3 regions of the Ruegeria sp. CG11 genome follow, and region 3 is predicted to be linked to each of the others. Evidence: riboswitches for the same ligand, from Rfam matches in the RefSeq annotation. Region 3 holds a riboswitch; each other region holds the start of a gene.

Region 1 (5,507 bases), on a different contig from region 3:
CGATGGTTGCAGCATCCCCGTCGGCAACGATTGACACCGCCCAGCGGTTTCCGGTCCACCGCTGTAATGCCGAGCCGATCCGGGCGGCCAGATCGGTAGGGGCGTTGTCTGTAGGTGTGAACTCGATCCGGCCGGGTTGGTAGGACACGAGGCGGACGCCGTTTTCGACCTCGACCAGTAATTTCACGTCGCGGTTCGTCCGGATCAGTTCGACGACATGGTCAAAGCTGGGATAGCGCGCAAGGGCTGACTGAGTGTCCTGCGCCAGCGCGGCGGTGGGTGCGCCAGCTGGCCCACGCGCAGTCGGGGTATACGTTGCGGGAGCAGGCTGAGCAGGCGCATGGGACGGTATGGCCATGCCGCCGCCGGGGCCGCCGTTAGGTGGGGGCGGCGGTGTATCTTGCAGCCGTTTGATCAGTTCCTCTGGGCTGGGCAGGTCGGCCACATGTGTCAGGCGGATCACCGCCATTTCGGCGGCCATCATGGCGTTTGGTGCGGCTGAGACCTCTTCCAGCGCTTTCAGCAGCATTTGCCACATCCGGGTCAGCACCCGCATTGGCAGGGCTTCGGCCATTTGCACACCACGGGCACGTTCATCCGGTGAAACTGTCGGGTCCTCGGCTGCATCCGGCGTGATTTTAACAACCGACACCCAGTGAGTGATTTCAGCCAGATCGCGCAGCACTGCCAGCGGGTCGGCGCCCTCGGCATATTGTGCGCTCAGTTCGGTCAGGGCGCCCGCCGCGTCGCCGCGCAGGATCATGTCCATCAGGTCCAGCACCCGCCCGCGATCGGCCAGGCCCAGCATTGCGCGCACTTGGTCGGCGCTGGTTTCCCCGGCCCCGTGCGAGATTGCCTGGTCCAGCAGAGAAGTTGCATCCCGCGCCGACCCCTCGGCCGCGCGGGTGATCAGCGCCAGCGCGTCATCCGCGATCTGGGCGTTCTCGGCCGCTGCGATCTTGCTGAGCAGGCCGATCATGTCCTCAGGTTCAATCCGGCGCAGGTCGAACCGCTGACAGCGGGACAACACCGTTACCGGGACTTTGCGAATCTCGGTTGTGGCGAAGATGAACTTCACATGTTCGGGCGGTTCCTCAAGCGTCTTGAGTAGCGCGTTGAACGCACTGGTCGAGAGCATGTGGACCTCGTCGATGATGTAGATCTTGTAGCGGGCAGAGGCAGCGCGATATCGGACGCTGTCGATGATCTCGCGAATATCGTTTACGCCGGTGCGGCTGGCGGCGTCCATCTCCATGACGTCGACGTGGCGGCCCTCCATGATGGCCACGCAATGTTCGCACTGGCCGCAGGGTTCGGTGGTCGGCTTGCCCTCGCCATCTGGACCGATGCAGTTCATGCCTTTGGCGATGATCCGCGCCGTAGTGGTTTTGCCGGTGCCGCGAATGCCGGTCATGATGAAGGCCTGCGCGATCCGGTCGGCCTCGAACGCATTTTTCAGCGTGCGCACCATGGCGTCCTGGCCAACGAGGTCAGCAAAGGTTTCCGGGCGGTATTTGCGGGCAAGAACCTGATAGGCGGGGCTGGGCGTGTCGTTCATGTCTGCTCTGTCGGATTCGGGTTCCGATCCAGCGTAGAGACCCCCGCCGCCCGCGTCCACATCCCGCTTGGCGAATTTCCGTTTGCGTCGCAGTTTATGTACCATAGACGCGTAGGTAGGAGGGCTATCGCTTGAGACTGTTTGCAATTCATCCCGTGCAGGTGGGGAACGGTACGGTTGCCCTCTCGCCGCTGCCGGGGCGTGCGGGCAATTACCTGCAAGATCTTGGCGTCGTTCGAGACTGGCAGCCCGATCTGGTGATTTCCATGACCACTGAAGGTGAGATGCTGCAGGAGGGTGCCGCCGGATTCGGCGACGATCTGCGCGCCGCGGCAATCGGCTGGGCGCATCTGCCGGTCATGGATTTTGGTGCGCCGCCGCCTGAGGTGCAGGCCGCATGGCCCGAGGTCAGCGCGGTGGCGGCACAGGTTCTGGCCCGCGGAGGGCGGGTGTTGGTACATTGCCGGGGCGGTTGCGGGCGGTCCGGGATGATTGCCCTGCGCCTTATGGTCGAACACGGCGAACGCCCCGAGGCAGCGCTGAAACGCCTGCGCGCCGTGCGGCCCTGCGCCGTTGAGACCGACGGCCAGTTGGAGTGGGCCGCACAGGCGTCCGGCACCCGGCCATACAACTAGTTCATAGCGCCGCGTGCCGTTCCGGCTGCGCAACGGGGCTTTGCGCAATCACCGAGGCTTCGAGCATCGCGCAGGGCGGTGTCGGCAGTAGCTTGGCCGGGCGGGTCGTGAATTCAAGGCCGAACATCATATCCGCATAATCGTCCAGCGTTTCGATCGCGGTATCGACATCGGTTCCGCAAAACACGCGAATCTGATCCGCCTGCGCGCGAAACCGTGCAAAACAGCCCTGCGCGCAATGGGTCAGTTCGCTGCTGCCCTCAACTTCGAAATCCGGGGTGGTCGCAGGTGCGGCGGCCTCCATCGCCTGCACGACTGCGCGGGCCATCTGTGCCAGAGCAGGGCAGGTTTTGCCGGTTTTCTGGCAAACGGTTGCGGTGAATTGATGTGTCTTCGTCTTCCAGATCATGGTGCGCCCTCCGCGCGCAGGACGGGGGCGTAGAACAGGTGTGACAGCGTGCTGACGACCTGCCCGGACACCCCGCCCGAGTTTCGGTTTTGCTTCGATGGCAGGTCTCCTGACTTGCGGGTCATCGCTTTGCCGACCTTCCCAGCCTTGCGGCCAGTGGTGTTTCGGCATTGCTCACCGCTTACAGTTGCGGGGGCAGTCGCGGCCTTGGTTCGTTCCGGCATAACCGGGCAGAACCGCACCGTGTTCCCTTTTCATCCCGCCCCGGGACCGGGGACGAGAACCATCACCGCATCGCTAGCTGGTGCGGGCGGCCCGAGTCAAGCGGGCAATTTGCGCGGCCAAGTGGACGTGTGGTCATGTTCGGGCGCTGTTGACTTGTGGCGAGAATCACGGCGGACTGGAGGAAGTGAACTGATCGGTTCAAAAACCCGGAGGCCGCCCCATGCTGGACGCTGCACAGACTGTATCGACCGAGGATTTCCGGTTTCCGTCAGGCGCTGGAACCCTGTCCGCACGCCTGTATCTGCCGACGGTGGCTCCTAGAGTGGTCGTGGTCATTCACGGCGCAACTGGCGTGCCGCGGGATTACTATCAGCATTTTGCCCGCTGGCTGGCTGAGGTACAGGGGATGGTCTGTCTGACCTATGACTACAGCGATTTTGGTCATTCTTTGCGCGGGCCGTTGCGGGCATCGCGGGTCAAGATGGCCGACTGGGCTTTGATCGACATGCCCGCCGCGCGGGCCGAGATGCGGCGCAGGTTTCCCGATGCGCAGCAGTGGAGCATCGGTCATTCCGTCGGCGGGATGCTTGGGCCAATACAACCTGACATCGATCAGATCGACCGTATGATCTGCGTCTGTTCCGGGCCCGTGACGGTGTCGGATCACCCCTGGCCCTATCGGGCGCTGGCTTTGCTGTTCTGGTACGGCCATGCGCCCTTGGCGGTAAAAGCCTTGGGGTATCTTCCGGGCAAGGCGCTGGGGTTCGGGGCAGATCTGCCTGCATCGGTCTATTGGCAGTGGCGACGGTGGTGTACTGCGCCGCGCAACTATCTGCCCGAGATCGGGGTCACTCTGCCTGAAGCGCGCTGGGCGCAGTCAGAGACGCCTGTGGATCTGTTCACCTTCGAGGATGACGATCTTGTGCCACCAGCGGCAGTCTGGCGGCTGGCTGATTTGTATGGGTCGCTCGCGCGGCGTCATCTGTTGTCACCCGGTGAATTCGGCCTGCCCGGCGTTGGCCATATCGGTGCCTTCGCGCGCCGCAACGCTGCCGTTTGGCCGCGACTGATTGCATGACACTGCCGCTTCCGGCGTTCTGTATTCGCTATGAGGAAGAAGTGAGAGGTTGGACATCGACCCAAGCGGGGCTCGTTGTGGCTGCTTCCTTCCGGACCTGACCAGGTTGGCGAGGCGCTCGCCCGCGCCAACCTCTCGACGCTCGATATAGGCAACAGGCGCGGAAAAGACAACCCGTCAGAGCGTCAAACGGATCAGCAAAAAGCCCTCATCGTCTTCTCCAACCAGCTCGGGGGCGTATTCCTCAAGCTCGGCAATGTGATCGCGGGCTTTCGGGCCGGTCCTGAGCAAGGTCGTCGCAGCGGGTATTGGCGCAAACCGAAAAGCTCGGGGCGCGTGTTCCAGCGGATCACGCGGCAGGGCACCCGAGAAGTAATCCTGCAGGATGTGTTGGACCGGTCGCGCGGGCATCGGGATCGGCTCGGCTTGTTCTACAAAGGGGAAATGGCCGCCCCCGTTGGCGCGGTAATTGTTAAGCGCGACGACAAAGCGCTGGTCGTTGGCTACAGGGCGCCCCTCGAATCGGATGTCGTGAATACGGCGATGCGCCGGGTCGATCAGATGACCGGAGGCAGCAAAGCGCGGCGGGTGCGAGAGATCGATTTTATAGCTCAACCCCAGCAGAACGTCGAAATTGTGCCCGGCTCGGCTGGGATCGACCAGATCGGATTCACAGCCCGGTTCGATCTGATTGAACACGCCCGCCGACATTTCCAGCCAGTCGCCAATCTGCGCGCCATTGACGACAACGGCCTGCAACTCGTTGGGAAAGACATACAGGTCGTTAATGTGGCGCAGGAAAACCTGCCCCGGCGGTACATCGGTATAAAACCGAGGTCCGGCGCGCCCGCCGAATTTAGAAGGTGTCACTGCGGACAGAACAGGCAGCTTTGCAAATGGTGTCCCCTGCAAATGCGGGCGCAGGGCCGCTGCCTGCGCCGCTGCGGCCAATGCAAGCCCCCTGTCCGGGGCGCAAAAGCTGAAATAGCTGTGCAAATGCCGGTCGGTTCGGCCCACCGGCTGCGCCGTGTGACGACGTGTTTCCTTATGTCCCTCGTCGAAAAGGCGCAGCAAATTCGGGTTTTCTGCAACCGGATGGCCCACGCCGTCAGTGCCGACCGGGCAAACTGAGCGCAATTCGGTACTGTGGTCCTGAATTGCCCACGTCCCGTCATCTGCCCTGTGCAGTGTCAGGTCAATCAGCCCCAGATTCGATCCTGCGGGGCCTGGCATGACCACCGGCTTCCCGTGCACCCGGCCTCGGGCGGCATCGACACGGTCCAGCCCCTCATGCGCTGGACCGGGGAGTGTCAGGTGGGAATGCCCGGCGATAACGGCATTAATGCCGTCAATGGCGGCCAGCGGGATAACAGCGTTTTCCATATCGGGTTCCGCAATGGGCGATCCCAACCCCGTATGCGCCAGCGTAATGATCAGATCACAGCCCTTCGCCTGCAAGTCCCGCACCTTGTTGCGGGCGCAGGTCAGAATATCGCCCATGACGACCCGGTCCTGTAGCCGGTGCGCCTCCCACTTTGCAGTCTGCGGGGGGAGAACCGAAATCACACCGATCTTCAGCGCAACCTGCTGGCCCTGGTACAG
Region 2 (5,507 bases), on a different contig from region 3:
GCCTTTGGCGCCCTCCAGCGTCTGCTCGACATAGGTGTCGACGGACAGAGGATGTTTCAGCGCCGTCAGATTGGCCAGCCGCATCGTCGGCATCCGCCCCTCGGGGCCGCCACCGCGATGCCAGCCCGCCGCGAAAGCGCCAAGGTCGCTGTCGGAAAAGGACAGCACCACCAGATCCGCCGGGCTCTGGCCCAGATCGGTCGGGGTTTCGGTTTCTTCTAACCCGTGGCTTTCGCGGAAGACGACGTGCATGGCTTACTCGGCAGCCTCGGTCACACCCACGAGGATATCGCGGATTGCGGCTTCTTTGATGTCGTCATGCTCGGCGATGACCACCAGACGCGAGCGGCGCTCTTCACCGGGCTCCCACGGACGGTCATATTGGTGACGGACACGGGCGCCAACAGCCTGCACGAGCAGACGCATCGGTTTGCCTTCGACGGCGGCATAGCCTTTGACGCGCAGGATGTTCAGCTCATTGGCCAGACGTTCGATCTTGGCGACTAGATCGGCGGGATCGGTCTGTTCCGGCAGCTCGACGATGATGCTTTCGAAATCGTCATGCTCGTGATCGTGGTGGCCGTCGTGATGCGAGGGGCGCGCATCCATGTCATCCTCGGCTGCGGCTTCCAGACCCAGAACGACCCGCACGTCCACGGCGCCTTCAGCAACCTCGACCATGGGCAGGGGGCGTGGGGCCTCGGCGGCGATGATTTCCTTGGCTTTGGCCACACCTTCGGGACCAGCCAGATCGGGCTTGGTCAGCAGGATGATGTCGGCGCAGGAGATCTGGTCTTCGAACACCTCGGACAGGGGTGTTTCGTGGTCGATCGAGTCATCGGCCAGGCGCTGGGCGTCAACGGCCTCGACATTGGGGGCAAAACGACCTGCGGCGACGGCCTCGGCATCGGCCAGAGCGATCACGCCATCCACGGTGATCTTTGACCGGATATCCGGCCAGTCGAACGCTTTCAGCAGCGGCTTGGGCAGGGCGAGGCCGGAGGTTTCGATCAGGATGTGATCCGGGCGCGGCTCCAGCGCCATCAGTGCCTCGATGGTCGGAATGAAATCATCTGCCACGGTGCAGCATATGCAGCCGTTTGCCAGCTCCATGATGTTTTCTGCCGGGCAATCCGGGATGGCGCAGGATTTCAGGATGTCGCCGTCTACGCCCACATCGCCAAATTCGTTGACGACCACGGCCAGACGCTTGCCCTGCGGGTTCTGCATCAGGTGCTTGACCAGAGTGGTCTTGCCCGAACCCAGAAAGCCGGTGATCACAGTAACGGGGAGTTTCTCGAGGTTGCTCATTTCAGGGCTCCAATCGGGGGAATACGGGCCGCACAGTTTTTGCGGAAATGTTCGGGGCGCTCGCGCCATTTGACCAAGCCGTCCTCAGTCGCGAGGTACTTGGTGGCACCTTCGACAATGGTTTCGACATGGTCGTTTTCGTTGAGGTGTTCGTAGACAAAGGTCCAACGACCCGGACCACCGCGCAGCACGATGGAACAGCCTTCGTCACAGTTCGACAGGCATTCCACGGCTTTCAGCGTGATGCCCTCGGGCAGATCCGCCTGTTCCAATGCTTTGTGAAGCAAGGTTCCGGGCCGTTGCGCGTCGTCCTCGACGGGCAGGCCGCGGCGGCACGTGGTACAGACCAGCAGCTCGACTGGTGCGGTCACGGTCATGTCTCTCATCCCCCCAAATCCTCATTGCGGGGGACGGGGTTTCATGCGGGCCACGTGTTGCGACATGGACCCGACACCGGAACACCCCGCCCGGTTTCATCTTCGGGTGCTGGCAGGTCTCCCGGCTTGCGGATGTCAGAGGCGGGCCTCTGTCGGATGTCCCGCCTTCCCGGCCTTTTGGGCCAGTGGCTTTGGGCACCCTCTCCGGTCACGGTCGCGGGGGCGGCTGCGTTTGACGGATAACCGCTGACGCATTCCCTTTTCATCCATCCGGGGATGGACACCAACGCAAGCGACATGCGGCACGGGCAGGGGGGTTGTCAAGCGTGAGACATGGAAGGAAACGCCCAAGGACGGAAAAGCGACCAGCCTATGTCAATCAGCGGCATCGGTTGCCAGCCGATCCCGCAACCAGGCGCAAAACAATCCCGCTGCCGCCGTTGGCTGCGCAGCCCTCTGGGCGCTGACCAGGTAATGGGATTGGGCAAAGGGAATCGCCGGACCTGCAATCGCAATCGGCGCGCCCTGCCGGATTGCGTTTACTGCGAACCGCTCCAGGATCGTTGCATATCCCGCACCGGCCATCACGAGTTGCAGCGCCGCCACTGTCGTATCCACCGAATGTCGAGGTGGCTGGTCGGGGGGCGCAGTGCCGTTGGCCTGAAAATACCGCGCCCAGTTGTCCTCGTACCCGAGGATGTGAATCAGCGGACCGTTGTTCAGTATTGGCGAGCCGTCCCCGGCGCGGCAGACTGGAACCAGCCTTTCATCGGTAAGTTTTTCGGACCGCACCCCCGGCCAGTCGCCATAACCCAACCGGATTTCCACATCCACATCGCCGGGCGTCCCACTGTCGTTCCAGATGTGCGAGACCAGACGGACAGGGATATCCGGATGCCGGGCAGAGAAGTCTGGCAGTTCAGCGGCCACCCAGTAGGTCGCCGTCGAAATCGCAGCCCGGATCGTCAGGGTCTGACGTGAGGCCGGGCCAAACAGGCTGTTGGTAGACAGCGCGATATCTGACAACGCTCGCCGCACCGTCAGCGAATAGGACTGCCCCAGCTCGGTCAACTCCAGTCGCCGTGCATTTCGGGTGAACAGCTTTTGCCCCAGCTCGGCCTCGAGGGACCGAATATGCAGCGAAACCGCTGTCTGCGTCAGGCCAAGCTCTTGCGCGGTTGTGGTGAAATTCAGATGGCGCGCGGCGGATTCAAAACTGCGTAGCCATGCGGGGTTTGGAAGGCGATCCATCTATCACCAAAAAATTTTGCCCATAACTAGCTTTATTATTCATTTTTGTTTCCGGCAGGCAACAGGTTTACTCGGCGCAAACAGCGACCTTCGGGAGGGTAATATGAAAGTCGGATTTATCGGATTGGGAAATGTCGGTGGGAAGCTGTCCGGCTCGCTGCTGCGCAACGGAATTGATCTGACTGTTCATGACCTCAACCCCGATCTGGTGGCAGAATTTGTGGCCCAAGGCGCCAAAGCAGCCGAAAACCCGGCGCAGATGATGCGGGATTGCGATGCGGTCATCACTTGTCTGCCGTCCCCCGCCGCCTCGAATGCCGTGATGCAGCAGATGCTGCCTGAGGTCGGCCCGGGCAAAATCTGGATGGAGATGTCGACCACCGACGAGGCCGAGGTCAAACGTCTGGGTGCGATGGTGATCGAACGCGGCGGCGCCGCCGTCGATTGCCCCGTGTCCGGTGGGTGCCACCGGGCGGCGACCGGCAATATTTCGATCTTTGCCGGCTGCGACCGTGCAACCTTCGAGCGGATTTTGCCGTTTCTGACCACGATGGGCCGCCGTGTGCTGCATACCGGGGAACTGGGCACAGCCTCGGTTCTGAAGGTGCTGACCAACTATCTGGCCACCGCCAACCTGATCACCTGCGCTGAGGCGTTGGTGACTGCCAAAGCCGCCGGCATGGACCTCAACACCACCTATGAGGCGATCAAGATTTCATCCGGCACGTCCTTCGTGCATGAAACCGAGAGTCAGGTCATCCTGAACGGATCGCGCGATATCTCTTTCACGATGGATCTTGTGAAAAAGGATATTGGTCTGTTTCAGGACGTCGCCGACCGTGCCGGAGTGCCGCTGGAAATCAACCCGGTGATGATCAAGATATTTAACGACGGCATCGCTCGTTTCGGCGAGCGTGAGCTGTCCCCGAACATTATCAAGCGGTTGGAAGAGGCCACTGGCCTGGACATCACCGCCCCCGGCTTCCCGCCCGAGATGCTGGACGACGAACCTGAAGAGCCGGGCTACGAAGTCATCCCGCAAGGCCGACGAGCAGAATGACACGCCAAGTGGCGCATAGTATTCAGTTGCCAATGTGGTGGAGTGGAGGCGAGTGCCGCAATCGAGTCAGTATACACGGATTTGCAAGAGATCGACACCCAAAATAACTAAAGAAATTCAATGTTATATGTTGATCAAGTTCGCTTGTGTTCCGTTTTGTGTACGATTAAGTTTTTCCGCATATAACTGATTTAGCTGGCTTTTTCTTCCGCTTCGCGCGCGATCTTAAAAGCCAGCATGAGGACAAACATACATGCGAACAATCCACTTACGTCGCCAATGAAATAACCAATCAACGTATCTGTGTTGTGGCTAAAAGCCCAACCCATTCCAAAGGTATTGATTGCCGAGGCAATTGCACCTGCGGCCATCACATCTCGCCAATTTGCTGCACGATTTGCCGTTATTCGAAAGTCCAACCCAAACTTTGCTAGCCCCCAAAAAGTTACCGCGGCACACACTATTCCAGAGAATACACCTGCAAGTCCCGCGAGTGTGAAACCCGCGGCCCCAAAGTTTATCCAGTGCGTTAGCAAGGCAGTTGGTGCGAATAACGGAATAGCTTTCCAGCCCATCATCCATGCTGACAATATGCGGACGCCATGTGGAAGGAAAAGTAAACTGGCATAGGGTGCTAGCTCTGGCGTGTACTGGGCTTGTAGGGGGAGTAGAATGTAAATTGAGATTCCAAATGCGAGTAAGTGCGCAAGCGAAATAATAAGGAACGGTGTCAGCAGGATTTGGGTGTTAAGTGCTTTCAATTGCTCAGCTACCTAGCTCTTTCGACACGACATACGATGATCGTTGTCGCCCCTGCGTGTGTTGCAAATACCCTGCCTCTACAAGCTCCCGTAAGGCTCGAAAAAAAGCGCTGCGCGATACGCCACTCAGCAATTCATGTTGCCGCAGTTCTTCCGTCTCAACCGTTTTTGAAGTTTCGCTCAGCAGCGCTGCTGCGTACACGATGTTTCTCTGCACGGCACTTAAATCATCTATGCCTATGTCGCGTTCCATACCAAGGAGCAGTTGCTTCAGACGCGCTAATTTTTCAATGCCTGCCATATTTAAGCCAAGAGGTTATGGATTGAGTACAGGATATTATGGCTTGACTATTCGTGTTAGCAAGTTCCAATTTGGCACTTATATGCATTCGCATTCGCGGCTTATTGCTGGCGAGTGGAAAATGAACATAAGGAACACGGATGCGTGCGAGTCGTGCAGGTGTCAGGAACAACATTGGCGCAGTTGCCTTTGGCCTCTTGGTGACTTTGATGGGCACAAGACCATGCATTGGTATTTTAGGACTATAGGATGAATTCTGTTTTAAAGCTCTTGGTTCTACCCTTGCTATTTCTCTTCGCTCAGTTGTCCGTCGCTTTGGCCCAAAATGCGACAAGTGAAGCGCAATTTGATGGGATTTACGAGGTCCGTATCAGCCGTATTTGGATAGATAGTTATTGGAGCGGTCGAAATGACCCAGCTTACAGGCCTGGGAAAACGAACCTAAT
Region 3 (5,507 bases):
CGTCGGGGATGGCGAATTTGCCAGCGGTGAAGGGCGCGTCCGCCGGGCCGTCCAGTAGGAAGACACGGGGTTTGGCCAGATCGGTGGTCTGCGCTTCGATCGCAGCGAGTTCCTGTTTCCAGCTGTCCACCAGCGCCTCGGCCTTGTCGTCGACATGCATCACCTTGCCCAGACGCAGCACGTCGTCGAACAGCAGGTCCATGCTGGCCTCGGGGCGTTCCTTGTCCAGATGCACGCAGCTTTCGGTCAGGATCATGGTCTTGATGCCAAAGGGCTCAAGCGTGTCGGGCGTCACATCGCCACCGGGTTTCATGCCGTAATACCAACCGGCAAAGAACAGGTCGGGTTCGACCGCGACGAGGTTTTCAACGGTCGGGTATTTCGGCGCAAGCTCGGGGATGTCGCCGCGCAGCGTGTCGAATTCGGGGCTGGTCTTGTACCAGCCGGTGATGCCTGTCAGGCCCACAATCTTGTCCTGCAGGCCCAGCGCAAAAGCCATGTCGGTCATGTTCATGTCATGCACGACCAACCGTTCGGGCTGAGTCTCAAAAACCAGTGGCGCGCCGCAATTGTCGACCGTCACCTCATGTGCAAAGGCGCCGCCTGCGAAGGCGGTGATCAGGGCCGCAGACCAGATTTGTTTCATTGGGGGGAGTTTCCTTGCTTTAGTTTGAAACGGGTGTTCTTCGGATATCCAGGGCCGGGATCACTCGGCCTTCATGCTGGAAACACAGGTAGTCGACGCCGAACGTGTCGCGCACATGCGCGGGCGTCAGAACCTCGGCCACAGGGCCAAAGCTGGTTAGGCGCGTGGATTTCATTAGTGCCACATGGGTGGCGAATTCGGGGATCATGACCAGGTCGTGCACGATCATGACCACGGTGATGCCCAGTTCGGCTACCAGCGACAGCATCCGGCCCTTGGCGTCCGGGTCCAGATGGTTGGTGGGCTCATCCAGGAACAGCAGCGACGGGTTCTGCGCCAGCGCCCGCGCGATATGGGCCCGCTGACGCTCGCCGCCGGACAGAAGGGCCATCCGTTTGCCTGCCAACGCACCCAGCCCGGTCAAGTCCAGTATCCGGTCAAGCTCGGCCGCGTGAGCATCAGCAGATCGGTCGGAGCGGATCGGGATCTGACCCAGCGCAACGTAATCGCGCAGCAGCAACCGACCGTCGGGAAACTCTTGCTGGCTGACCACGGCGATCATGCGCGCGCGTTCTGATGCGGACATCTGTTTAAGGCTGCGCCCGTTGATCAGGACATCCCCCAGAACCATCTCGGCAGCACCGCACAGAAGGTTCAGAAGCGTTGTTTTCCCTGCCCCGTTCGGCCCGGCAATGGCCAGGATTGCGCCCTTGTCCAGTTCGAACGAAGCGCCCTGCAGCAGGGCGTCGCCGTTGAGCGCAAAGTACTCCAGGTCACGTGCGACCAGAAACGCGGGGTTTGTCATGGGTGCTCCTCCACGTTCAGGCAGGGCATACGGGACAGGGTTTTGGTGAACAATGCGCGCGGACGGTCGGTGGCATTGGTCCAGCCGTCGGCGCTGTCGTGGAATTGCCGTGCAAACTCGGCAACTGCGTTGATGTCGCGTTCTGATTGAATATCACCGAACAGGTACTGCGCTTTGCCAACAGCCTGAAATCCAACAGTTGTCGGCCTTTCGCATCCCGCCATGCAATCGACAGTCCTCACCGCAAAGCCCGCAGGCAGATTGCCCTCCAACGCGGTGCGCAAGGCATCAGCATTCTCTGGCCCCTTGCAGGTCTCGCAGATCAGAAGGAAATGATCAGGTGTTTCCGGCATTGCCCGCTCCGCTCGTTTTCAAACGCGCAGAGAAGGTGCCAATCATAGGAACACGTGTCAGACGTGTCATCATAGCCTCCTTCCAGGACGCCCCGCCCCGGGTTGGTTGAACATATGATGGCAGGTCTCCTGACTTGCGGGTCGATGCTTGGCCATCCTTCCCGGCCCAAAAGGCCAGTGGGTGTATGGCGTCGCTCACCGCTTACAGTTGCGGGGGCAGTCACGGAGTTGGCCAATTGACAGGGCCGCACCGTATTCCCTTTTCATCCCCTTTTTGGGGGAACCATCACCAGATTGACTGCCCGAGATGGCCCGATGCGTCAATCATAAATTTGATTCTTGGAGGTTTGTTTTCCGGCGCAGCCCTACAGCGACCGAGCGCCCTGCAAAGACGACATCTGCAGAAACCCACTGGAATGATCCGGGCAGAGCGATAGAGTCCAACCATGCGATATTGGCTTCCCCTTGCGACGATTCTGGCGTTGGTCCTGTGCGGCCAATCTGCAGCTGTAGCCCAGGGGGTTGCGTTGGATTGGTCCGATCTGCCGGATCCGTCCGTTCAGGTCTTCGACGACCCGTATCGCGATCTAAGCCCCGAACAGTTCGACGACGTGCTTTTCGCCGTACGCCTGCGCGGCAGGCTGCATCAGGATGTGGGCAGCCCCGAAGAACGGCTGAAATGGCAGGAGCTTTTGGTTGAGACTGAGGACGCCCTGGCGTCGGATGGAATCGATATCGACTGGCTGCTGGACCAGCGGCATGTCGTGGCCCAGAACCGAGAGCGGGCCGGGACTGCAGGAAACCCCGAATTCGACGGTCAGACTGTGACGCTGGCAGGGTTTGCCATTCCGGCGCCACCCGATGCGGATGGCAATGCCATAGCTTATCTGGTGCCTCAGCGTGGGATGTGCAGCCACATGCCGCCGCCGCCGCCCAATCAGATGATCCGGGTGCAGCTGAATGAGGACTGGGCGCCCAGCTATGTCCACGAGCCGGTCCGACTGACCGGAAAGCTGACCATCGATCCTTCAGAGCAGAACATGATGGTGGTGGATGGTCTCTTGCCCATGCGTGCGACATTCCGACTGGAGGCAGATAGCGTTGAAACCCTTGAAATACAGGGCGAACAGCCGGAGCGGACGCAAAGCATCGCCGATCGTATCCGCGCCGCAGGCAACCGCAAGACCGGCGGGGCGAAGGTGTCTGAATGACGCGACCGCCGGATCGGCCCCCCGGAATGGCATACAGATTGGTTCCCGAAAGAAACCCGTCATCTTTGGTGGTTTGGCAAACCCTTTTCTCAAGGTACGCTGAAGTATCTTAGTTGAATGTATGATTGATGTTGGTTTGAGCCTCTTCTGAGGCCATGGGTGAGGCTATGTTGCACAAATGCGCCAAGGGATTCACTGTTTGAATCTCAGGTGATGGCTGGTTGGCATCAGTAGGTGGTCCTCTACAAAGTACAAGACCAGGAACTGGCCGTCGGAGAACACGGCGCTGAAGCAGCGCGGTTCGCTGTCGATTTGGTTTGATCCTGAGATGGAATGGTGTCCGCCCGCAACCAGCAAGCGCGGCCGCTAGCGTAAATTCAGCGACGCAGCGATACAGGTTTGCTTTGCGATGAAAGTACTGTTCGGCACGCCCCTTCGCCAGACGGCTAGATTCGTCGAAAGCCTGCTGCTGCTGGCAGACCTCGATTGGAAAGTGCCGGACTTCAGTACCCTGTGTCTTCGCCAAAGGACGTTGCATGTCTCCATCCCATACCGTGGTGGGTCTGGGCGGGGCGCTGCATCTGTTGATCGATGCGACCGGTATCAAAGCTGAGGGCGAAGGGGAGTGGAACGCCCGTAAGCACGGCGGGAGCAAAAAGCGCCTTTGGCGCAAGCTCCATCTGAGCATGGACGAGGAAAAGTTAGAGATCCGGATAGTCAAGGTCACGACAAGCAAGGTCGGTGATGCCCCCATGCTCCCTGACCTGCTTGACCAGATCCCACCCGATCAAGGCGCCGCCACCGTTTCCGCTGATGGTGCGTACGACACACGCAAATGTCACAATTTGATTGCCGCTCGAGGAGCCGTCGCTATCATCCCGCCGCGCAAAAATGCCCAACTGTGGAAACCAATCATGGCAGGCGCTGTCGTGCGAAACGAAGCCGTAAGAGCCTGCAAGTATCTTAGGCGAGCATTGTGGCGAAAGCTGACCAGATGTTATCGCCGAAACCGCGCAGAGGCGAAAATGAACTGCGTCAAACTCCATGGCCAAGGCCTCATGGCCCGAGATATCGACCAGCAGGTCGCTGAGATCCAGGTCCGGATCGCGGTACTCGACCGCTACACAGCTCTTGGCATATCCGTCACAGACCCCGTAGGATAGGTCCGCTTGGGGAGGAGGAGGTCCGCTCGAACTTCGATTTGTTCAACAAAGCCGACCTGCACCGGAGTTCACTAAACGGCAGGGTTGAACAGGCTGTAAATCGCCCTTTATCACAATGGTGTCGGCAAGCCTTTCGCGCCCCAACGGTCTTGGATATGACGGGAGTGGTACCGCCAAAACCCTGCCTGCGTTGAACAATCGGGAGCGCATCTATGAAGTTTCGCCGTCCGGCCCTTGCCGCCACCCTTTGTGCGCTGCCCTTTGCAGCTCTGGCCGAAACCCCGCAAGATGCGCCGGGCCTGATGGTCGAACTGAATGCGGTGGAAGAGGTCGAAGGCGCTTGCCGCCTGACCTTTCTGGTTGAAAATCAAACCTCAACCTCGATCGACAGTGCCAGTTATCAGGTGGTGATTTTCGATGCCGCAGGTGTATTCGAACGGATCACGCTTTTCGGATTTCGGGACCTGCCGGCAGAACGCCCTCGGGTGCGTCAGTTTGATATCCGGGGCACCACCTGCGAAAACATCGGACGTGTTCTGATCAATGGTGTCAGCAGCTGCACCGTCGGCGGCGCTGAAAGCGATATCTGCGACCAGACACCAACCTTGAACAGCCGAACAGAAGTGGAGCTTTTGGGATGAGTTTTCTTGACGCCCTGCGTGAAATCCTGGCCCTTGGCGGGCCGGTGGTCGCCATCCTGATCGCCATGTCCGTGGTGACGCTGGCGGTGACGCTGTACAAGCTCTGGCAGTTCGCGGCTTCGGGCGTTGGACGGCACCGGGTGTTGTCGCAAGCATTGGAGGCCTGGGACGCGGGCGACAAACAGACCGCCCGCGCGCGTCTGGCCAAAAGCCACAGTTACCTAGCGCCGCTAGTCGGGGTCGCGATGGACGCACCGGATGCACCGGGTTTGGACAAGAGACTGGATGCCGAGGCCGGGCTGGCGCTGGCCGGTCTGGAACGCGGTTTCCGCCTGCTGGACACGGTGGCGCAGCTCGCACCCCTTCTGGGTCTGTTCGGCACCGTTTTGGGCATGATCGAGGCGTTTCGCAGCCTGCAATCCGCTGGCTCTTCGGTTGATCCGTCGCTGCTGGCGGGAGGTATCTGGGTGGCCCTAGTGACCACAGCTGTGGGTCTGGCAGTGGCGATGCCGACCTCGATGGTATTGTCGTGGTTCGAGAGCCGCACCGCGCGCGAACGGGTGTTTGCCGACAAGGCCCTGCGCACGGTGCTGGTGCCGGGGCAAGCCGTTCCACTGGCCGAGGATGCGCAACCTATGGCGGCCACGCCCGGACATGCGTAACCCTGCCCCCTTTGTCAGGCGACCCA

What was found. A riboswitch is a leader RNA that binds a small molecule or an ion and turns the genes downstream of it on or off. The one in region 3 is predicted to bind cobalamin.
Region 1: it holds a riboswitch for cobalamin, as region 3 does, so the genes downstream of both, ACR0KW_RS18480 (hypothetical protein) here and ACR0KW_RS11930 (DUF1636 family protein) in region 3, are expected to answer to the same signal.
Region 2: it holds a riboswitch for cobalamin, as region 3 does, so the genes downstream of both, ACR0KW_RS06100 (DUF1636 family protein) here and ACR0KW_RS11930 (DUF1636 family protein) in region 3, are expected to answer to the same signal.

The regions. Positions count from the first base shown of each region.
Region 1 is NZ_JBQFRE010000011.1:97,193-102,699, reverse strand. Features, by position in the region: gene ACR0KW_RS18490 (DNA polymerase III subunit gamma/tau) at 1-1,558, opposite strand, end outside; gene ACR0KW_RS18485 (protein-tyrosine phosphatase family protein) at 1,690-2,193, shown strand; gene ACR0KW_RS18480 (hypothetical protein) at 2,195-2,602, opposite strand; gene ACR0KW_RS18475 (hypothetical protein) at 2,599-2,727, opposite strand; cobalamin riboswitch at 2,685-2,905, opposite strand; gene ACR0KW_RS18470 (alpha/beta hydrolase family protein) at 3,048-3,905, shown strand; RNA gene ffs (signal recognition particle sRNA small type) at 3,945-4,043, opposite strand; gene ACR0KW_RS18460 (bifunctional 2',3'-cyclic-nucleotide 2'-phosphodiesterase/3'-nucleotidase) at 4,083-5,507, opposite strand, start outside.
Region 2 is NZ_JBQFRE010000002.1:3,353-8,859, reverse strand. Features, by position in the region: gene cobN (cobaltochelatase subunit CobN) at 1-252, opposite strand, end outside; gene cobW (cobalamin biosynthesis protein CobW) at 256-1,311, opposite strand; gene ACR0KW_RS06100 (DUF1636 family protein) at 1,308-1,688, opposite strand; cobalamin riboswitch at 1,783-1,991, opposite strand; gene ACR0KW_RS06095 (LysR substrate-binding domain-containing protein) at 2,064-2,939, opposite strand; gene ACR0KW_RS06090 (NAD(P)-dependent oxidoreductase) at 3,043-3,999, shown strand; gene ACR0KW_RS06085 (hypothetical protein) at 4,191-4,760, opposite strand; gene ACR0KW_RS06080 (hypothetical protein) at 4,765-5,061, opposite strand; gene ACR0KW_RS06075 (peptidoglycan-binding domain-containing protein) at 5,311-5,507, shown strand, end outside.
Region 3 is NZ_JBQFRE010000004.1:122,576-128,082, reverse strand. Features, by position in the region: gene ACR0KW_RS11940 (ABC transporter substrate-binding protein) at 1-646, opposite strand, end outside; gene ACR0KW_RS11935 (ABC transporter ATP-binding protein) at 666-1,451, opposite strand; gene ACR0KW_RS11930 (DUF1636 family protein) at 1,448-1,804, opposite strand; cobalamin riboswitch at 1,907-2,107, opposite strand; gene ACR0KW_RS11925 (DUF3299 domain-containing protein) at 2,251-3,015, shown strand; partial or broken gene ACR0KW_RS11920 (IS5 family transposase) at 3,242-4,178, shown strand; gene ACR0KW_RS11915 (hypothetical protein) at 4,391-4,819, shown strand; gene ACR0KW_RS11910 (MotA/TolQ/ExbB proton channel family protein) at 4,816-5,481, shown strand.